Regions from separate parts of the Paenibacillus taichungensis genome, predicted to be linked through region 3. Evidence: riboswitches for the same ligand, from Rfam matches in the RefSeq annotation. Region 3 holds a riboswitch; each other region holds the start of a gene.
What was found. A riboswitch is a leader RNA that binds a small molecule or an ion and turns the genes downstream of it on or off. The one in region 3 is predicted to bind cyclic di-AMP.
Positions count from the first base shown of each region.

Region 1 (5,657 bases), 2.8 Mb from region 3:
AGCATTAATTTTAATGCATGTGCCAAGCGCTTTTTCATTGGAACCTCTCCTAGCTCGAACGAATCACTTTGATATCCGCAGGAAGAATGGACTCACCTTCATACAGCGTAAATCTTCTGTCTTGCCACTCCACACGCAAAAACATGTTATCATCAGACTGATATTGCCATACTAATTGTTCCCCAGCCTGACCATAGGGTGTCCTGCCTGCAGTGGTTACCATTCCTCCGTATTCTTCCTCCAAATGATACGCACGTCCGTCCAGATCCAGCAACGTAGGCACCTCGTCTGGTGCATCGAGACGGCCATCAATTGGTGTATAGAGGGCATACCGGGTCATTTCCCGTTCTTCAATATGCAAATGTCGGATTGCCGTACCATCCTGCAACGTGAGTACAGCTGCATTTCGCGCTCGATGATGTACCCGCCCAACAACTTCATAGGTGACCAGCGAAACTTCACAGATATCACCAGGTGCCAGCTGAAGCATTGTTTTCTCTACCTTAGGCGGTTCAGGTTTGGCTATTATCCCTTTAATCCGTTTCCACACACTCATACCCATTACTCCTGTTCTTTATCTTATAAACAAGCTGCAATAATTAATGCGCCCACGATATGTAGTGCACCTGAGAACAAACCATAACCAGTCTTGCCCTGCTGTATTCCCGTATCCAGATCCAGGTTGGCCCATCTCCGAATCATAAAGTGAACCACACTCTCCAGAATCAGCAAAATAATAAATGAAACAACGGATACCAACAACGCTTCTCCAAGATGACCGGCTGTCGAAATGGAGGTGGCGAGTACATATCCCTGAGCAAACAGCTTCATAACCATACGTGTTGTAACGGCCATATTGCCCGCCTTCACTTCAGCAAAATCCTTATACTTCGTGAACAAAGAATCCACATACATTAAGACAAACAGCAAAACCGAACCCGATAACGTCCAGACCAGCATTGCCAAAATGTTCAAATCCATTTACATAGCCCCCACATCTCAACATGAACCGCAATTAAAAGCGAAGGAGAAACGCTGGTCTCTCCTCCGCTGGTGTCCCTGCTTGCTTACAAGGTTTTAGTTCTTATTTTCGTATTGCTTCATCAGTGCTGCCAGTTCATCCTCAACAGCCTGATCTTTGCCCAGCTTCTCGAACTCATCATCCAGCGATTTTCCTTTTGATGACATCTCATTGCTGGCTTCGGCCTGTGCTTCCATCTGCATCATTTTTTCTTCCATGCGCTTCATGCCGGCACTTGCAGTGTCGGAGCCAAATCCGTTCAGCGCCTTGTTGATTTCGGTTTGAGCTTTTGCAGCGTTGTAGCGCGCAACCAATGTTTCACGTTTGTTTTTCATTTGCGTCAATTGTTTGCGCATTTCGTCCAGCTTGCCACGAAGGTTATCGGCAGAAGCCTTGTTTTGATCATAGCTTGTTTTGTACTCGGCCATCTTCTCTTCAGCGACCTTCTTCTCTTCCAATGCCCGACGAGCCAAATCCATATTCTGTGCACGCGCTGCTGTATGTGCTTGCTCCTCACGTTTCTTCACGAGAGCTTCCTGTTCTTCAAACAGCTGCTTGAATTTCTTCTCAATGGCGATTTGTGCAGCAACAGCTTTCTCCGCATCTTCCAGATCTTCCTGCATATCCCGGATATATTGATCCGTCATTTTGATCGGATCTTCTGCCTTGTCAATAATAGAGTTAATGTTAGACATCGTTAAATCGCGCAATCGTTTGAAAATGGACATTATGGTATTCCTCCTAGTCGATAGTTCATCCTTGTATATAATCATACATACGTGGCAATGTTCTACTCGTTTCAATTTTAACAAAAAAAATCATAAAAAACGATTTTAGCGTGCTTAGCCTAAATGGAACTATTGAATCAATCGACCCGTTTGGCACAGCTCTTCATCAAGCAGCTTCTCTGCAGTCTGCACAATCTCATCAATCTGCATCCGCGTAATTTCATCAAAGTGAATTCCCATTATTACGGTAACGGTTACCTTTAAATGAAGGGCAGCCTTACGTGCCAGTCTCTCACACAACTCTTGTTCTTTATGCCCTGGAATATGCACCGTAGCCCCACTCACTCGTTCACGGTCTGGATAAAATGTGGCTACTGCTCCAATATGTGATCTTCCTCCAGTTACCATAAACACTTTGTCTTCCCCTGCCTCAATCACCTGTAAACGAACGGAGTTTAAATCGTATGTACTCATTTTGCTCCACCTGTCCTTTTCAATATGTATATGTATGGTGGAATTATGGCTCCGATTTAATGAATCAGCAGTGAAACATCTCACATCATGCATAAATACGGATGGCCCCGGGCATACCAAAGAGAACGCAATTTGGGAAAAGGAGGCACGAACATGCGTATACGCCTCATCATGTTATCCATCATGGTCATTCTTCTGGGAGGAAGTTATACTCCTGCTCAGTTATGGGCTTCTTCAAGCCCGCAAACCGAACCTGCTTCGAAGTCTGATTCTCCTGAAGAAGAACAGTTGACTCTAGGACAACTCAGACAGAAATATGCGGATACGTTCAAAACCAATGGCCCCTCAACAAAAAAGGTCGCTCTGACTTTTGATGATGTTCCTGATCCACGGTTCACACCGCAGGTGCTGGATATTCTAAAAAAATACAAGGTGCGGGCTACGTTTTTCATTGTAGGAAATCGCGCTGAGAAACATCCGGATCTGGTGAAACGTATGATAAAAGAAGGGCATATTGTGGGCAATCACAGCTACAATCACCCGGAATTCAGCAAGCTAACCATGAATGCATTTCGCAAACAAATCTTACATACCGGGGATATTATTCGAAATCTAGCGGGTTACACTCCCAAAATGATTCGTCCACCCTATGGTGACATTAACGAGCAACAGCTCCAATGGGCAGCCAAGCAACATTACAGCATCGTGAACTGGAATGTTGATTCTCTGGACTGGAAGGGCCTCTCCAAAGAGGAAGTCAAACAAAACATCCTGTCCGCCGTCAAACCAGGTTCCATTGTTCTGCAGCATGCAGGAGGCGGTGTAGGATCGAAGCTGAGTGGTACGATCGAGGCGTTGCCTGAAGTTATTGAAGAATTGCGAAACCGCGGGTACGAGCTGGTGACTTTGGACGAAATGCTGGAACTGCCAAAGGGTAAATAGATTTGATACGGCAATGGATATTCAAAAGGGTGCTCTTCAATCACATTATTGTGATTGGAGAACACCCTTTATTGTTTAATTTAGATTAAGTTGGAGTCACATATGATGATGTGCAGCTCGCTTTGATTTTATTTCAAAATGTAAAGTTCAACATCCTGAATACCAAATGTGCTCACGGATTGCTTGCTGCCAGGAATAAAGATATCGATCTTGTGTCCTTTAATGGCACTGCCCACATCACGAGCCGTAGCGACAAATGCCTGTTTTGGCAGTCCTGGATGTGTATGACCTGTCACCAGTACCTTTGTACCCAATGGAATGATACTTGGGTCTACTGCAATGGTACCCAATTCAAGCGGATTACCGAAGTAATCCACAGCACCCCATCCTCCATTTTCGGAAGCATCAGCGGAGTATGCTGTTGCTTTGACGTCGACAGCTTTGCTGTAATCAAACGTTTTTCCCCAGGCTTGTACAACTTTACTATCTGCATTAACGTCAAGGCTTGCGGCAGTTACCGTTTTGGCCTCCGTTTTTGCTGCTGCAGCAGAAGCTGTGTTCGTTGTTTTACCAGGGATCGTAATTTTCAAACCACCATAAATGTTGTAAGCTGAAATGTCATTATTAGCTTTAATAAGAGCGTTAAGTCCAACTCCATATTGTTTGGATAAGGTGTAGAAGGTATCCCCCTCTTTGGCCACATGAACTGAATCAGCATGAGCCGGAACGGCCTGAATGAGCATTGCTGCTGTCAGCAAAGCTGTTGCTGTTTTGGCTATACGTTTCTTGTTAATCATGGTCTTCCTCCCTCATTATGCCTGCGAAGTTAGTTGTCGGATTCGGATGGAGGAAACCACCCTATAGGTTCAATTACATTTAAGAATTTATGTAGCCCTAATTCACCCCAAGCCGTGTGCAAATAATTCTTCCCCTAGCACACTCTGCATCGTTACATCCCCCACACTCCCAACTCCGGAAGTTTCGGCAGGAACAAATATATCACAATTTTGTAACCAGGGGTTGTAGTAAATGTTACCATCTGGCTAATTCACTTCAATATTCAGGCTGAATTCAAGCCGTTTTTTCAAATAAATGTCTATTTGAGCTTTAATCATTGATGACAGAAACGTTACTTTTTATGTAATTCCGTGCGTATCCTTACATAACAAAACAATCCCTGCCGACGGTTCGTCGACAGGGATTGTTGAGGGGATGAAATTCTCATCCAAAGTATAGATTTTGCATTTTCATCTTGATCTTCATCCTTATTATTGGATGGTATTAGAGCACTTTAGCGAGGAAGTCACGTGTACGTGCATGCTTGGGCTCGCCAAACACTTCAGCAGGCGTTCCTTCTTCTACAATAACCCCGCCATCCATGAACAGGATACGGTCTCCTACTTCGCGTGCGAAGCCCATCTCATGGGTTACAATAACCATAGTCATGCCGCCCTCTGCAAGCCGCTTCATGACATCCAGTACTTCACCGACCATTTCAGGGTCCAGTGCAGACGTTGGCTCGTCAAAGAGCATGACATGCGGCTGCATCGCAAGCGCTCTTGCAATAGCGATCCGTTGTTTCTGTCCACCGGACAGCTGATTTGGATAAGCGTCCTTTTTGTCAGACAGGCCAACCGTCTTGAGCAAATCTGCGCAGATTTGTTCCGCTTCTTGTGCAGATTGTTTTTTCACTTTAATGGGAGCAATCGTAATATTCTGTTGCACCGTTTTGTGCGGAAACAGATTGAAATGCTGGAATACCATCCCCATTTTTTCACGAGTTGCATTAATGTTATGTTTGGGGTCAGTGATCGACACACCTTCAAAATTAATTTCGCCTGAAGTCGGCTGCTCCAGCAGGTTCAAACAGCGCAAAAATGTACTTTTCCCCGATCCGGACGGACCGATGACCACGACAACCTCGCCTTTGCCAATTGTTACATTAATGCCCTTGAGCACATCGTTATTTCCATATGATTTGTATAATTGTCTAACGTCTATCACTTGCACTCAACTTCCTTTCCAGTCGACCCAGCAGCTTGGACAAAATGAACGTCAGCACAAAGTAAATGGCCGCTGCAATCAGGAATGGATTCATTCCTTGGTACGTAATGTTTTTGACTACACTTGCCTGGTACATAATGTCCACCATACCAATAACCGAGATGATCGAGGATTCCTTGATAATAGTCACGAATTCATTACCGATCGCCGGCAACACCGCTTTGAACGCTTGTGGAAGCACAATGAAGCGCATGGCCGCACCTCTACCCATTCCCAGGGAACGAGCTGCTTCCAACTGGCCTCGATCCACACCCTGTATACCAGCACGGAAAATCTCGGCAAGATAGGCACCACTATTAATGGATAGTGTGATAATCCCCGCCTGAAGAGCCGAGAAATTAATCCCAAAGGTCAATGATACACCGTAATAGATAATCATCAATTGTACCAGCATTGGCGTCCCACGAATGACCTCAACATAAGCTGTT
Region 1 is NZ_CP194720.1:1,848,109-1,853,765, reverse strand. It holds gene ACR1R9_RS08615 (DUF4247 domain-containing protein) at 1-38, opposite strand, end outside; gene ACR1R9_RS08610 (DUF4178 domain-containing protein) at 50-556, opposite strand; gene ACR1R9_RS08605 (DUF350 domain-containing protein) at 580-981, opposite strand; gene ACR1R9_RS08600 (PspA/IM30 family protein) at 1,078-1,749, opposite strand; gene ACR1R9_RS08595 (hypothetical protein) at 1,879-2,223, opposite strand; gene ACR1R9_RS08590 (polysaccharide deacetylase family protein) at 2,377-3,165, shown strand; gene ACR1R9_RS08585 (3D domain-containing protein) at 3,294-3,962, opposite strand; cyclic di-AMP (ydaO/yuaA leader) riboswitch at 3,965-4,162, opposite strand; gene ACR1R9_RS08580 (amino acid ABC transporter ATP-binding protein) at 4,447-5,169, opposite strand; gene ACR1R9_RS08575 (ABC transporter substrate-binding protein/permease) at 5,156-5,657, opposite strand, start outside.
Region 1: another riboswitch for cyclic di-AMP. It lies ahead of ACR1R9_RS08585 (3D domain-containing protein); the one in region 3 lies ahead of ACR1R9_RS27170 (3D domain-containing protein).

Region 2 (5,657 bases), 1.5 Mb from region 3:
TGACCACCACATTCTCCAACTTCACGCCCGCTTTGCGTGCCACATTGGCAAGAGCACTTTCATAACAAGCACCGTATCCCGCTGCAAAGAGCTGCTCAGGATTGGTTCCTTCACCACCGGAGCCTCCAAGTTCTTTTGGCATTTTCAGATCATGCTTGAGCACGCCATCCGAAGAAGCCACCGAACCTGTACGTCCACCTTTAACTGTCGCTGTTGCTGTATATAAAGCTTCCATTAAGAATCTCTCCTTCGCCTTTAATTTTTTGTTGCCTACTATTCAATTTAAACTTCTGGCTCATTTTGAAACGTTGTTAATCCTTATTCAGGTTTTACATCTTTATCTTTTTCATGCATCGGGAAAGGAACACAGGTAATTTATCCAAGGTTGGGTAATATACTAAGGCACAATTCACTCTCCGGTAAATTTTGTCCTCATACACAAAAGTTGCACTGGACAAAAATAATTGAAGGAGTACAATGTAAGTATCAACATAAACGTTTAGACATATGAAAAGTAGTTTAATTACGCTTTTGATTTTGGTTTAAGTGTTCAAATGTAATCAAAGGAATGACACCGTTCCTCTTCATATAGAATATCAATACTTCAAAGTCGGGTGATTATATTATGAGTAAAAAAAATCCGTTCAACACTCCTTCAAATGAACCATTGGCTGCGGGTATGGCCCCATCTCTCGGGGAAGCCCACAGCTCCATGAAGGTGCCTCAGAACGCTGCTTGGTGGAAAAAATTCCTTGCTTTTGTTGGACCGGGTTACCTCGTTGCCGTTGGATATATGGATCCCGGGAACTGGGCAACAGATATTGCGGGTGGTTCACAATTCGGATACACATTATTATCCGTTATTCTGATTTCGAACCTGATGGCTGTTGTGTTGCAGTCTCTCGCTGGCAAGCTCGGGATTGTCACAGGACGGGATTTGGCGCAAGCCTGCCGCGAACGATTTAGCATGCCTGTTGTGATCGTGTTATGGATCTTGTGTGAGCTTGCAATTGCAGCCACCGACCTTGCCGAGGTTATTGGTTCGGCAATCGCGCTCAAGCTGCTGTTTAACATCCCCATGTTATATGGCGTCATTATTACCGCTGTCGATGTACTAGTCATTCTTTTGCTGCAAAACAAAGGCTTCCGTGCATTGGAATCGCTCGTTATTGTGCTGATGGCCACCATCGCCCTCTGCTTCGGGATTGACCTGTTTCTCGCTAAACCGGATATGGGCGGCGTCATGCATGGTTTTGTACCCAGTGCCGAGATTTTGCAAAATCCAGCTATGCTCTACATTGCCATCGGGATTATCGGTGCAACCGTCATGCCCCATAATCTGTATCTGCATTCTTCCATTGTGCAGACCCGTCAGATTGAACAAACGCCAAAAGGAAAAAAAGAAGCGATTCTGTATTCCACCATGGATTCAACCATCGCTTTAACGCTTGCTCTGTTCATCAATGCAGCCATCCTGATTGTGTCTGCTGCCGTGTTCCATAGTGCAGGTATGACTCAGGTCGCGGAAATTACAGATGCATACCATCTGCTGACACCTCTGCTGGGTACTACCATCGCCAGCATCCTGTTCGGTGTAGCCTTGCTGGCTTCCGGCCAGAACTCAACACTCACCGGCACGTTGTCCGGACAGATTGTAATGGAAGGCTTTCTGAACATTCGTATCCCAGCATGGCTTCGTCGACTGGTTACACGTCTAATCGCAATCATTCCGGCCGTCATCGTAACAGCCATTGCCGGAGAGCACGGAACAGAGGAACTGCTGATTCTGAGCCAGGTTGTGCTGTCGCTACAGCTACCCTTTGCCGTCATTCCACTGGTGATGTTTACGAGTGACAAAAAAAGCATGGGGGCCTTTGCCAACAAGCTGTGGCTCAAAATCATCTCCTGGATTATTGCCGGAGTTATCGTTGTCCTGAATGTGTATCTGATTATCCAAACCATTCTGTTATTCTAAGTTAAACGGAACTACGCAATATTTTGTCTAACTCAAAAAGGCTGATCAACTCAAGTCATGTATCCCTTGAGACGATCAGCCTTTTATATGTTTGAGCAGCCATCTAGTTCATACCAATTAGATCTTAAATACTGCTTGCTCTTATTTAGTTGTCTGAACTTTGAGTTACCATTAGCAATGGAAGAAGTTCCTCCAGTGATTCAACAGTCCAGTCTGGACGCTCTGCATCCGCAAGCTCCGGCTGGAACCTGCCATAACCCTGCAAAATCCTGATCGTATGCATACCTAGCTTCTTAGCTGGAATAATATCATTATCAATCCTGTCGCCGATCATGACCGCTTCCTCGGGTTTACATCCCGCCTGTTTCAACGCTACAGCATACAATTCAGGATCAGGCTTGGACACTCCTTCTTCAGCCGAACAGGCCAGCACATCCACATACTTGCGCAAACCGTAGCTATCCAGCCGATTTTCCGTCCCCGGGCTCTGATTGGCAATGATACCAATCTTATAGTGTTGCGATAACGTCTGGAGAACAGCGTCGGCTGACGCGAAGGGCCGCTCAAGCTCTTTGCGGAACTTTAGCTTCTCCTGTATCTGTTCCCGGTGCCCCTCGTCGCTGATAAGGGTACGAATAGCCAATTTCATCGGCCATTGCTCGTAATTTCGGTAGGAGGCGGCAAATAGTTCTCGCACCGTCTGCATCTCCACCTGATAACCAAGCGCACAAGCTTCACGAACGAACTGACCGATAATATCATCTACCGGCTCCCATTCGTCCACGAGCGTATCCCCCACATCAAAGAACAACCATTGTATTCCACGTACATCCGGCACGCCTATTCCTCCTCGTTAGCCACAGGAAATTATCCCTATTTCCCAAACCATAAAAAAGAAGACCCACCAACATGCATGAGTCTCCTCAAGTTTCCGTTTATTTATGATTTCAATTATAACAGGCAGCTGACACTGGATCAATCACAGGAATAGTACTAGCCACTAGCCATTCAACAGAAACCCAACTTCCCCATTCAAGGAATATACAATACGGTCTGCTCCCATTCCCCGATAGATCCCTTTGGGGTGGCTTTGTTCCGTAATGACACACAAGGACTTGGATGTCCAGGAGCGGCAGATCTGCAAATATCGACAGGTCAGGTTTAGGCTATTTTCAAAAATAAAAACATTGCCGACACTACCTTGCGGCAAAAACCATTTCTGAGCTGCAGCCGTGTTCATGCGAATGACATGCTCCACACCGATTCTCCGGAGCCTGCGCTCTTCCCCTGCACTATTGGTCAGAACGGCAAACGGCATTTTTTTGTACATCAGCAATTTGATAAATTTACGTCCTGCTTCATTTGGAGCAGTCACTAAGATCATCTCTTTATCCATCATTCGTTCCTCCCTTGGCGTGAAAAGACAACAAAAAAGAAGCGTGGGGGACCAAGGCCTCCCGGACGCTTCTTCAATAATCCATAGCAAAAAGACACTATGAACCAGCGTACGGCTTGTTGCCTCTCCCTTTAACGCTTACGAGGTTAGCTGACGGATTCGGGCGCGAGAGTCGCCCTATTTCCGGCTGTCACCGGAAAATTCACCCCATGGATGCCTACTGTCCTGGACAGTTCATCCTGTTGGTTCCCCCGTTTCCCACCCATGAATGAATGGAAACTCAGCGATTAAAACATCGTTCTTTTATAATCAATAATCAGAGCGATATTATCGTTTGTTTCGTTTTTCATGTAAAATTTAATTTAAATTGGAATTACGATATGAATCATACACCCGTGCCATATTGGTGTAAAGTCTGCGCAGATCACCGAATCGACGGATTTTTGCCATTTCCCATCAATAATAGCGCTTACAACGCATCCATTCTCTACCCATCTCATCAAAGCTCTCTAATTCTCTCTTTAGCGATAATTAGGTGTTAAATCAGTCACAGATCATACACGACAGCCTCAAATTGAGTTAAAAAAGCAATATTAATTTTGCAATATTTAATTGCAATCAATATAATAGAAGGAAGAAGAATATGAAATGGAGGCGATTTTCATGTCAGTCTACGACTACAAAGTAAACACCCTTCGCGGTCAGGAAGTTGAAATGTCCAACTATCGTGACAAAGTACTGCTTATCGTGAATACAGCAAGCCAATGCGGACTCACACCTCAATTCAAAGGTCTGCAAGAACTTCAGGATAAGTTTAAAGACTCCCCGTTTGAAGTTCTTGGTTTTCCAAGCAACCAGTTTGCACAGGAAAAAGGCTCTTCTGATGATATTGCCGAGTTCTGTCAGATGAACTATGGTGTCAGCTTCCCGATGTTCGAGAAAATCGATGTGAATGGTTCAAGCGCTCACCCTCTATTCCAGCATCTTACCAAAGAAGCACCGGGTGTACTCGGCTCCAAAGCCATCAAATGGAACTTCACCAAATTCCTTGTGGATCGGAACGGACGTGTTCTGAAACGGTATGCTCCCAAAACAACACCCGATAAAATTGAAGCAGACATCAAAGAATTGCTTAAATAACAATTGAAGGCCATCCGCCCCCGGCAGACAGAATGACATGCATTCAGGGGAACGGGTGACCTTTTTTTGTCTGGACTCATCATTACTGTAAAAAAACATAAAAAAGAAGCTCCCCATATGGGAAGCTTCTTCCTAATCGTTCTTATGATGCGGTCGAGAGGACTCGAACCTCCACGGGTATACACCCACTACCCCCTCAAGATAGCGTGTCTGCCATTCCACCACGACCGCATGTCGTAAATAATCGGCAACAGAATTGATTATACCCGGTTCATGTTTAAAAGTAAAGCATTTTTATAAATATCATTTTAACTGCGCTTTCCCTTCCATAAATCGTATAATCTCGTCATTTTCTCCTACGAAGTGCATATGATTAAATTTGATCTCGTTTGTATATCCGATTAGGCTGATTACTCTACTTTATTTGTAGTGCCATCCTTTACATCCCCTCAGTTTAACATAACTCATAAAGTTATATAAAATAACATTAAACAGATTAAACATTTAAAAACCAAGAAACTGTTGACAAAAAGCGGATATTTATGTGAATATATATATCATATAATTCGGATTTACGAACATAAAACGAACTAAAAAGGAGTATAAATGTTATTTAATATAACATTTAACGAACGTAGGAGGCGAAAGATCGTGAACCGTGGGAATAAGCTGCTCGATTACGTCAAACTGCTTGATTCCTCTATCCAGGTTGGAGGCTTCACCCATTCCTTCGGAATGGATACCCATATCGCTGAAGGTACCATTCGTAACGCCGAAGATCTCGAATCATTCATGCGCTGTCAATTGCACCCCAGCATCGTGCGTCTGGAAGGCATGGCGATTAAAGGCATATATACTGCCGCAGATCATAATGACGCATGGCGTACAGCCCTCATCGACAAGCTCGTCCATGTCCAGCGGACACCAGTCAATCTTAGAGAACACGCCTCCACAATGGGCAAACGACTGATTAAGCTGGCTCATGCACTCCACCCCTGGATTGATTTTAGCCATCTCGAACAAACCCTGGCTAAGTATGAATCCGTCGGCTGCCTCTCCACCGTTCACGCCTGGATTAACCACCACCTCGAAATCCCTGTCGAGGAGGCGGTCCTTGGTTATCTGCATTCAGCCATGAGTGCCTGC
Region 2 is NZ_CP194720.1:4,480,044-4,485,700, forward strand. It holds gene ACR1R9_RS20245 (organic hydroperoxide resistance protein) at 1-235, opposite strand, end outside; gene ACR1R9_RS20250 (Nramp family divalent metal transporter) at 680-1,975, shown strand; gene ACR1R9_RS20255 (HAD family hydrolase) at 2,121-2,813, opposite strand; gene ACR1R9_RS20260 (hypothetical protein) at 2,976-3,374, opposite strand; cyclic di-AMP (ydaO/yuaA leader) riboswitch at 3,492-3,667, opposite strand; gene ACR1R9_RS20265 (glutathione peroxidase) at 4,035-4,511, shown strand; tRNA gene ACR1R9_RS20270 (tRNA-Leu) at 4,660-4,742, opposite strand; gene ACR1R9_RS20275 (urease accessory protein UreF) at 5,163-5,657, shown strand, end outside.
Region 2: another riboswitch for cyclic di-AMP. It lies ahead of ACR1R9_RS20260 (hypothetical protein); the one in region 3 lies ahead of ACR1R9_RS27170 (3D domain-containing protein).

Region 3 (5,657 bases):
ACTGCCGATTCCACATTAGGTTGCGGAATGAAAACCGTGGGCGGAACAATACAGACCAATTCCGGCATACTGTAGTACTGAACCGCAATGCTCAGACTGCCATAGTCCTTTGATCCCGGTGCAGCAGCCATACGTTCAGCCACTTCCTTCTGGATCATGACTACAATGCTGTCTACAGGCAGCTTCTCTTCGAGCAGCTTCATCATGATTGGTGTCGTTACATAGTAAGGCAGATTGGCCACAACACTCACTTTATCTACCGTTCCAAAATCGGTGCGGAACAACTCGGCTAGATCCAGCTTCAGCACATCCCCGTGATGCACACGAACGTTCGGATAAGGCTGCATCACTTCACCCAGAATCGGAATCAATCTCTGATCAATCTCTACAGCCGTTACAGGACCAGCTACACGAGCCAGACGTTCTGTGAGTGCGCCAATACCTGGTCCGATCTCAAGTGCGCCCTTAGACTCGTCCAGATCAGCTGCATTTACAATTTTGTTTAATATATTTTGATCGATCAGAAAGTTCTGACCCAGGCTCTTCTTGAATGAAAATCCGTGTCTTTGAATAATTTCTTTGGTTCGTTTGGGTGTTGCAATCTCTACGGTTTCTTCCATGCCTTTCATACGCTCACAATCCTTCACGTTCAATTTGCGATAATGCTTCGGAGAATTCTTCCCGGGTAATCTGGAATACACTCAACCGCTTGTGGAACTGCTTGCCGTTGCAATAACCTATACCCAGAAGATTGCCCATCTCCATACGACGTGCAGCAGCCTGTGGGTGCACAATCAGTCCCGCCGCAATCAGATCCTCCCAATCGATCAGACTTGGGGCGCCTTCATATGACGTGTGTATACGAGCCAGTGCATGACGAATCGCCTCCGGTGAGGCGTTCTCCACTCCGATATCGCCCTTGCGCGTAGCATCTGCCTCCGGAATGAAAGCATGCTTGCAACCAGGTACCTTATTGGCGATGATTTTACGAATACGTTCACCAGCATGATCCGGATCTGTCAGTACAATGACACCACGTCTCTCTTGAGCAAGTGCAATACGCTTTAGAATGCGCTGGTTGATGGCAGATCCACCAGTCTCGATCGTATCTGCCTGAACCGCACGTCGAATGGCTACGGTGTCATCACGACCTTCTACCACGATCACTTCTTTTATCATGTTCCATTTCTTCCTTTCTAACGCAAAAAGAAGAGGAATATCCTCTTCTCTGCCAAACGGCGGGGGAGACTGAATTCAGACCCCTCCGCCGCATATTCCGCATGAATCATTCATGCTTATATTTTATAGCATTCCCATTTCAAAGTAAAACGATTTTAGTTCGCTTCCGGCTTCACCGGACCAATCACATATACCGTCTTGCCTTTCTTCCGTCCGAAGTTCAGGGCATGCTTCACACTATCATAATACACATCAATTTTGTTGCCTTTAATGGCACCACCTGTGTCTTCCGCACGACGGAAGCCAAGGCCCTCGATATACACCCACCAGCCAATTGGAATGACTTTGGGATCAACTGCAATGGTACGTCCCTCGGTTACCCGAGTACCTGATGCTGTTTTTGTGCCGATACCGGGCTCTTCAGAAGAGTAAGCCGTCATGGATACATTTTTTAACACTTTAGAATATTTAAAAGAACTTCCTGAGACGGTAATTACTTTGCTGCCCGAGGCAGCGGTTTTCTTCGAGTTCGTGGTTGTTGCTGTTTTTGTCGTGGAAGTCTGCGCTGATACCGTCTGAATCACTGGCTCTTTCACAACAGGTTTGGCTTTGGTACCAACGGCGATCACTTTATCAACGCGATTCGTTGCAACCGATTTACCCACCATTTTTTTGGAGACCAATTCTCCATCCTGGAACACCTTTTCAATATGCTGTACAAGCGTGCCTTCTTTACCGCTCACAATGACACGATTGTCGCCTTTGTACAAGCTAGGGTCAGCCGTTTTGATCACTTTATAAGCAATCGGCTGTTCCACTTCCACCGTACGCTTTGTTACCCGCACTACACGAATTTTCATATCCGCTTCGATAGTGGTTCCAAGCGCCGGATACACTTTGTCTTCACTTGCAATCTGAATACCTGATTTTTTAATCGCATCTTTTACCGATGAATCGGTTGTATACAGAGTCTTGGTGTCTCCGTCTGCCGTAATCTTAACTGGAACGGCCCGCTCAATAACGATGCGGTCTCCATCTGTAATCGCCCCATTCAAGGGCATGGATACCTGATCGTGAGGGCTGACTGTGATTGACTGCTCCTCCAGCATTTCCTGAAGCATTCCTGTACGAGTCTCTACCGCTTGAGCCTTGCCATCAATAACCAGTGAAATTTGTTTCCCGGCCTGACCGTAAACGACTAACAAGATCATGATTGTAAGCGCAATTGAGAAAATCGCGATCAATGCCATTTGACGCATGTTCTCATGCTTCCACCGCAACGCGAAAGACTTACTGGATGATCGTGACTCATGGGTCTCTTCTGGTTGGAATGTGCCCACTTCTCCGTCCTCCTTCATAGCCTCGCCGTCTAAAGTAATGCATGATGTCTTTGACGCGACTATACCAAATTTTCTACAGAACACAGATCGGACCAACATAATCCGGTTCTGCACCATGAATCAATCTTCGCAACATGATGTCATCTTCCTGAATACTTACCGTATGATGACAGTATTTCTTTTATTCAAAAACAAAAAAAGCCAAAGAAAGAGTTTAAGAGGAACTCTTTCGTGGCTTCCGAATGATTCTGAATATCGGAAATTCATGCACGAGGTTGCCTCTCTTTTTCCGCTTGCGAGGTTAGCTGTCGGGTTCGGGCGAAAGAGAGCCGCCCTATCTCCGGTCATCCGCTCATGGCGGACGCCCTTGAATTCACCCCGAGACCCAAAGAAGAAATCAAATACGGCTTCGCAGATTCATACGCTGCTTTTGGGTCAGCGCATGTTGCGCATCGGCTGCAAACACCGATGTTTAAGCCCTATTGGTTCCCCCGCTCTCCGTTAACGGAGACTCAGCGAGACTGATTCATGAAAGTAATGTTGTTTCATCGGAAAGTGTCCCTTTGTTCATCCCCCGAACATCTGTCCAATTTTCCGCACAACAATTCACTGAAAAGATGATATCCTGTTTCTATGCATGTTGTAAAGCGTTGTTCAAGTACGTTTTTCTAAATATTTGGTTAAAATATTGTAATATTCTTGATTTATTTGGATCAAAAAGCAAATTAACTCCGCCTAACTCACTTTTTCACCTGTTTTGCTCGATATTTTAACGAATCCCAAATCGTTCCATGGCATTTTTGGTCGTTATTGCTGCAATTTCCTCTACCGAAATGCCTTTAATTTCCGCAGCTGCTTCTGCAACCAGACGTACATGCGCTGTCTCATTTCGTTTTCCACGATAAGGGTGCGGTGTCAAATAAGGGGCGTCCGTTTCGATGAAAAATCGGTCCATAGGAACCTTCTCAAGAACCTCTTTGGGCTGCTTCGCATTTTTGAACGTGATTGGCCCTCCGAAGGAAAGATGAAAGCCCAAATCCAGGCACATCTTCGCTGTTTCCCAGCTGCCAGAGAAGGAATGCATAACACCGCCTACTTCCCCGGCCTTCTCTTCACGCAGAATCTTTACAATATCCTCATGCGCATCCCGGTTGTGAATGACAATTGGCATATTTAACTCACGGGCAAGACCAATCTGTTGTCGTAATACGCGATGTTGAACCTCTTTCGGTGAAGTGTCCCAGTAATAATCTAGACCAATTTCACCAATGGCTACCACTTTTTCATGCTTGCATAAAGATGCAATCCATTCCAGATCACCCTCCTGCATCATGATTGCATCCACTGGGTGCCAACCTACCGCAGCATAGATAAAATCATAGGTTTCAGCCAGCTTCATCGTGGACGGAATGGTCTCCCGATTAAAGCCCACGTTAATCATGCGACCAACGCCTGCATCCACGGCACGCTGAATCATTTCCTCGCGGTCCTCGTCGAATTGTGGTGCATCCAGGTGTGTGTGTGTGTCGAACAACATCATGCTGTATTTCTCCCTTCATGTCGAATAAACGACTATCTCTTTTTAATGTATCCTGTACATCTTAACCAGAACATAAATATTACTAAATTGGATCATGTTTTTTTATATTTCATTCCATTAGTTTATTGAACACAACATGTAGAACGAACAAGTTCCTTCATATCTATATGTGCTTATTTTTAGCAACTCGGGTTGTATTCTAATTGCTCAGATTACAAAATTATGTCGATCTACATGTACTCTCCATTAAAGCAGATTACTGTATCATGAAAAATAGCTCTTTTCGAAAGCTTTTTTGCATCATGATTCTTGAACAGCATTGCACATCATTTAATGTGAGAAATAGGGGCGAATATGGGACGGTAATTCATGAACAATCGCATCCACCTTATTCTGCGGATAATACAAATGATGTTTTCCGCGATGAAGACCACTGATTGAACGGACAATGTCGGACACCTCTGACAACTCATGTAACTTGTCTTGCCGATCAAGCAGCAAAATCTGCTTGTCCGTGGATTCATCCGGACGAAACACATCATACGGATTATCCGTTGGAAAATCAATTTCTAGATCATACTCGGGATTGAGACCGGCTACAGTGAAGGCTTCCCGAATCTCTTCAATCATGTTTACGTCGATCTGTTCAATCTCTACATACTTATATAATTTGCGATCTATAAATCGTTCGCATAACTCACTTAGAACAGTATCGTCCTCTTTGCGCCACTGCATAAATGCCGTCTGAATCAAAGCTTCGTCCAGTTGCAAATATTCATCCACTGATAGATCTCCATCAAATAGCTGGGGCAGTGGATCAATCATGAAGCGGAATTGAAAACCTTGCTGTATGAGACTTTTTGCCCGCTTAAATATTTGCCGCAATATAATTTCTGAACTCCGGGTAACCGGATGAAAGTAAATTTGCCAGTACATCTGGTACCTGGACATCAAGTAATCCTCCACGGCGTGCATGCCAGACTCCTTGACCACAATTCGTCCGTGATATGGACGAAGCATACGCAGGATACGGTCAAGGTCAATCGTCCCATAATTTACACCTGTAAAGTAGGCATCCCGAAGCAAGTAATCCATGCGGTCCGCATCGAGCGGGCTGGTAACCAAATTAACAACAATAGGTTGCTCATACGTTTTTTGAATAACAGAAGCCACCTTCTCGGGAAAATCAGGAGCATACCGTCTTAAGATCGCCCCTACTTCGGTATCACCTGTAATGATCCGACAAGTCCAATCCTCATGATTCATATTGAAAGCTTCTTCTATAGAGTGAGAGAATGGCCCATGTCCAAGATCATGGAGCAATGCTGCGCAAAGGGCTACCGTCTTTTCCTCCTTTGGCCAATCTGAATAGTGACTTCTTTCGAATTGGGAAATAATCTTACGCGTAATTTCGTAAACGCCCAAGGAATGTGAGAAGCGGCTGTGCTCTGCACCATGGAAAGTAAGAAACGATGTTCCCAACTGACGGATTCGGCGTAAACGTTGAAACTCGGGCGTGTTGATTAACTGCCATATAATCGGATCTTGCACATGGATATAATTATGTACCGGATCTTTAAACACCTTTTCTTCCGTTA
Region 3 is NZ_CP194720.1:6,003,656-6,009,312, forward strand. It holds gene rsmA (16S rRNA (adenine(1518)-N(6)/adenine(1519)-N(6))-dimethyltransferase RsmA) at 1-629, opposite strand, end outside; gene rnmV (ribonuclease M5) at 634-1,179, opposite strand; gene ACR1R9_RS27170 (3D domain-containing protein) at 1,335-2,519, opposite strand; cyclic di-AMP (ydaO/yuaA leader) riboswitch at 2,794-3,047, opposite strand; gene ACR1R9_RS27175 (TatD family hydrolase) at 3,289-4,059, opposite strand; gene ACR1R9_RS27180 (HD domain-containing protein) at 4,390-5,657, opposite strand, start outside.

Region 4 (5,657 bases), 2.2 Mb from region 3:
TATGCTGTATAGATTCTGCTGTGCCAATCTTCCGTTGCGATACGCACTGACCGTTTCCTTGAATTGACCATCCACATAGATATCCATATCTCCCTGTGACTGGTCTACCTCCGTGAACAGTTGGATCCCTGTTCCTCTGAAGGTATATTCAAAAGAATCACCATTCGTCTCGGTATACTGTACATCATCCTTATAGTCGCCCATGCCTCTACCAGTACTGCGGGACCATGAGCCATTGTATTTAATTGCCGGATCGTCGTTATTGATCAGGACATAAAGAATGCCCGTTGTATCGCTAACTCGAACAGTAAGAGTTTGCGGATCACCAGCACTGAAATTGATAACGAAGTCTGTTGTTCCTACATGCAGTTGGGTGAGATATTCTTTTTTGATGTTCACTTGGTCATCGACCACCGTGTAGTCGTCTTCACTGAGCATTACTCCGTCATTTTCAATGCCAGTTAATGTATTTCCGTTCAATGTGAGCGTGACAGTAATGTCCTTCTGTTGTTCTGTTGCCTTGTCAAAGTCAGCAGAAGCCGGATTAATGGTGCTGTTCTGCTCTCCTGTAGGAATTTCCCTTGTTACTCTAAGCGCATCCAGCAGCATATACTGGCCTGATTTTTTGACGACTTTCAAGGTATGTGAACCGTTAGTCAACCCAGCAGCACTATACTGCACCTGTTGGGCTTCTCGTTCATCATCGGTATAAGCGCTAACCGTTTCAGGCGTTCCATTGTCGAGTGTGACTATCATGTCTCCCAGACCCTTGTCCTTCTCCGTCAGCAAATCAATACCTGTGCCCGTGAAGGTATATTCAAAATAATCGCCGTCATCCTCAGTAAAATGTACATCATCTTTGTAATCTCCGAAACCTCTGCTGCTATTTGGACTCCATGAACCGTTGTACTGAATATGGCTATCATCATCATTAATATAAACCACATCGGTAACAGCAGCCGCATCCATGGAAGCAGCATTTGCTACATTTTCTGTATTCGCGGTTGGGTCAACTTCAGCTTCCAAGTCAGCTCCTTGTTGCGTATTCATATTCGCTGGACCAGTGGTCGAGGAATCCGTAATAGCGATGCTCAGATCCTGTCTGCCATCGATTTGCTCCTTGCCCCCGTTCCGCTTCCAATCTCCACTATAGCGCATGCCCGTATCATCATCATTAACAGCTGATGTACCGCTTAATGCGGTTACCTTAAGCATCCGGGAAGCATGAGGTTCCAGTACGCCGCCACTGAATTCATGATTAAAATTCCCCAGTTCGGAATGGCTCCAGAGATCACGGACCGAAGCCGTACCTTCGAGGCCAATATCACTCCATTTCACTTTGACCTCGGCACTCCGATTGCCCAGATTGAACAGAGCTACATTGTACGTACCATCTCCGTTATTGGCATACCAAACCTGCTGTTTGGTGTCCATGGAAACCGGATGGGCTGGACGACCAGCCTGATTGACCGCAATGACTTCGTCATTCGTCAGCAGTTCCAGCCCATAGCTGTCCAGCCTGGTCAGATCATTACCTGTATAAAGCGGTGCTGAAGAGATTGCCCAGAACGTGGTAGCGGTCTTCCGCTCGTCCCTGGTCAGACCATCCATCGAGCCATTCCCGACATTCAGTGAATCGAAGTCGTTCCAGCCTCCGGGACCTGCATCCCGCCACCAGAGGGCAGCGATGGGGAACAAGCGGGAAATACTCGACCATTCGGTCAATCCCTTACTGCTGTCATAGGCTTCAACATCCCAGTCGATCCTCCAGCCGTTCGCATACTTTTTCCAGAAGTCCACGTAATTGTGGTCAAGCGCCCAGGAAAGCTCAAACCAGATGTTATTTCTGTCCAGGGCTTTGGACCAAGCCTCCACATCACCACGTGCATCGCGGCTCAGGTTATTAATTCCCGATCCTGGCGTCACACTATCGAATTTGACAAAATTGATACCCCACTCTCCAAGAAGATCCGCGATGGAGTCAATGTACTTCTGTGAGCAAGGGTTCGAAAAATCAATTTTGTACGTGTACGAATCCCAAGCATCCATAACAACGAGCGGTTTTACTGCAATATCTTGCATACGACATGCCCCGCCCGTTCCATACACCTCAAGATTTTTATCATAGGCTGTAATGGATAATCCCGGAATCAGATAGATTCCGATCTTCTGTCCATTATTATGGACATAATCGATGACCTCCTGAAATCCATTTGGATAAAGAACAGTACTCGGAATAGGACGGCCGTATTCATCTTCGTCACCGTTCCAGCCAGCATCAATATTAATGTATTCATATCCATGGGCTTGCAGCTTCTCGCGCATGGCATCCGATTGCTTCTTAATACTCTCGGCAGATGTCCAGTTACCCGCCCCGTCATATACTTGCATGCTGTAACTACTCCACCCCATATACGGCTTTTGGGCCAGACTCTTATCTGCTGCTTGTGCCACATTACCTGTCGTTCCCATAATTCCGAACTGAACTGCCGCAATCATGAACACCATGAAACACATTGCCATCCTTTTTCCGATTCGTTTCAAATTATCCCTACCCCCTCTGAATTTGGTCAATCAAATTCCTGTTGATAGCGCTTCCATACGAGAAGAGAATAGTGTATAGTGGATTTCCAGGATAGGTACAATTCGGTATTTTACGTACAATTCACCTGAAATATAGGGGCAAACCGTCGCAGAACAAACATATTTCCATTAATGGATAAATAAACAAATAAAAACTTCATCTTTGCTCAAATTAAGGGAATGGGTTGAAGACAACCAGGATGAGCCATCACTCTAATCCGTAAACAAAGAAAAAAGGTTCCTAGAGTGGCAGTAATGCCATTCTAGGAACCTTTTTTTGTATTACATATGATGCGGTCGAGAGGACTCGAACCTCCACGGGGGTTAGCCCACACGGACCTGAACCGTGCGCGTCTGCCAATTCCGCCACGACCGCGTATGTTGTATCTCCGAGAAATTACATCGCGGCGACAAGAAGTAATATATCATGTGCAGGTAATTAGTGTCAACAAAAAAATAATTCCTTATTTAATTTGTAAAGCTGTACTCATCCATCATTTCATGCAAAACAAAAAACTAAGGCCAATACAATTGATGATAAAAAACTGTCTAAATGAATTATATGTTGGAAGGCCAGTTCCGTACCAGGCATACCCACCTCCTCTTTAATGTTTAGGAAGCTGGAATCCTGCATTTGAAACAGTAGTTACTTTTTTGTCATCTATCAAAACTCAACCTTCGAGTTATTTCTACATAAATAGCGATAATTCCGTTAACATTGAGATGATAAGAAGTGTTCAAGAACGGTTTGACATTTTCGCATTTATGCAATATAGTTTCAAAAGGTTACAAAAACTTAATTATTCATTTGCCGAGTTTCATGTTTGAAAACGGGGGAACCATTTTGGGTGAATTATTCTTATACATAGGAAATATAGGGAACCTTCTACCGAACCCTTAGCTAACTCCGTAGGCATCGAAGGGAGAACAAAAATTTTGAAAAAGCTTATCATCTCCATTTTTGGAGCAGCAGTATTATTTACATCTGGTGCAGCAAGCACAGAGGCAAGCAGTATTAACACCGTCGTTAACAACATGACAGGCATACCTTACAAATGGGGTGGTACTACACTCGCCGGGTTTGATTGCTCTGGATTTATGAGATATATTTTCAACAAATATAGCATTGAATTACCACGCACTTCCCAGCAACAAGCTAAGGCCGGAACGCCGGTATCCAAAGCTAATCTGCGTACGGGTGACCTGGTATTCTTTAATACGATGGGCAGTGGCATTTCACATACAGGTGTATATATCGGGGGCGGACAGTTCGCTCATGCTTCAAGCAGCAAGGGTGTCAGCATCACTCAATTATCTAATCCTTACTTCAACGATCGTTACGTAACAGCACGCCGGGTAACAGGACAGTTTATGTATAACAAAATGCTGGGCAAAATATAAGTTAACACGAAAAGGCTTCGGTTATAACCGGAGCCTTTTCTTTGTCTATCTTTGTCTACATTAATATTGATTTTCTAGAGGTACACAAGGTCATCATCCGTCTTAACCAAAGCTTTTAATGTAAAGCCTTCTGTACTCTCATTGCACCCTGAGACAACGCATGGCCTCCGCCAACTGCTCCAGCCACAGCAACCGTCTCCATAATCTCCTGATCGGTTGCTCCTTTGGCACGCGCTTCTTCCACATGGTAAAACGTACATACCTCATTGTTTGCAAACAGTCCAATGCCCAGCGCAATCAGCTGTTTGGTCTTGGCATCAATCGCCCCTGCCTGAAAGCACTCTCCAGTGAACTCATGATAAGACTTCACCACAGCTGGCAGCACGTCGCTTAATTCACCAATCTGATCTTTATAGGCATGAACCTTATCATTCATCAGTGTCATGGTTACCGCACATCCTCTCGGCTGATATGTTACAAGCTCTCACTGTACCTATCTTCTCTCCCGAGAGGTGCAATTATGCCAAAACATCCATGGTAAATGAACCTAAAAACGCATGTCCTATTCTTCGAGCGGGCTCTTACGTGGTTCGCTGAACAACTGATACTGATAATTCCGATCAAGCTTAACCACACGACGATTCTGACGGCGAATGAGCACCTGCTCCCCGTCCCAGGCCACTACAATGCCTGTCACATCATTGGACTGAATCTCATCCCGTACTACCCTTACTTTTTCACCCGATAAACGCAGTGCATCCAATTCTGCATCACTGATCATATTTATGGCGCCTACTTTCCCAAAAAAATTATTTACAAAAAGAGACCTAAATGAAAAGTCATTTAGGTCTCACGTGACTGTATTGGACTGTCATGTCATTCGAAATATGTCCCGACTGAAAGTTACCGCTGCGCGTGCTCTTTGCTGTCGTTCTTCTCAAACCAAAAATCAAGCACTTTGGCGGACATCACACGTTCTTCAAGGTACTCCACTTGATGCGGTGTAAATTGTTCTTTCCAAGAGAAGGACAACTCTTCGCACAAGCCTACAATCGTCAGCAATTCTGACCAAGCAACGTAGCGTTTGTACCAGAAAAATTGAGGATGTTCAATCATATAGGGATAAAGGTCATCGAATTCCGTATGTTTACAATCCAGGGCACGCTCAAAATGTACTTTCGATTCCGCCAGCTTATCAATAAAAAATTGTTCTGTTGCCGGTTGGTTACCCATGGTGTTGCCTCCTCTCCCTAACATAACCCCATTATAAATGAAATCAGCGGTCATGCAAAGGCATTGTTATAAAAATAGGCACTTTTTCCTTTAAAAAGTCACAATTCGTTATCGTCGAATTGTACAGTGCCATCGTTCAGTGAACGAATGCGCACCAACGCTTCAACCGGGATACCCTGCTCACGAATGGTGCGCGCTCCGGCCTGGAAACATTTTTCGACCACGACACCGAATCCGACCAGTTCTGCACCCGAACGTTCGATAATTTTGATGACACCACGAGCGGCATCGCCATTTGCAATGATATCGTCAATAAACAAAATACGGTCATTCTCATGAATATATTCACGGGACACCATAATATCCGTTACGATCCCTTTGGTAAAAGAAGGTACTCTTTCACAGTAAGCGTCGGGGTCAGCCAAAAGTGTTTTTTTTCG
Region 4 is NZ_CP194720.1:3,810,939-3,816,595, forward strand. It holds gene ACR1R9_RS16860 (X2-like carbohydrate binding domain-containing protein) at 1-2,544, opposite strand, end outside; tRNA gene ACR1R9_RS16865 (tRNA-Leu) at 2,876-2,959, opposite strand; cyclic di-AMP (ydaO/yuaA leader) riboswitch at 3,383-3,514, shown strand; gene ACR1R9_RS16870 (C40 family peptidase) at 3,520-3,984, shown strand; gene ACR1R9_RS16875 (carboxymuconolactone decarboxylase family protein) at 4,100-4,429, opposite strand; gene ACR1R9_RS16880 (hypothetical protein) at 4,547-4,765, opposite strand; gene ACR1R9_RS16885 (hypothetical protein) at 4,888-5,217, opposite strand; gene ACR1R9_RS16890 (xanthine phosphoribosyltransferase) at 5,316-5,657, opposite strand, start outside.
Region 4: another riboswitch for cyclic di-AMP. It lies ahead of ACR1R9_RS16870 (C40 family peptidase); the one in region 3 lies ahead of ACR1R9_RS27170 (3D domain-containing protein).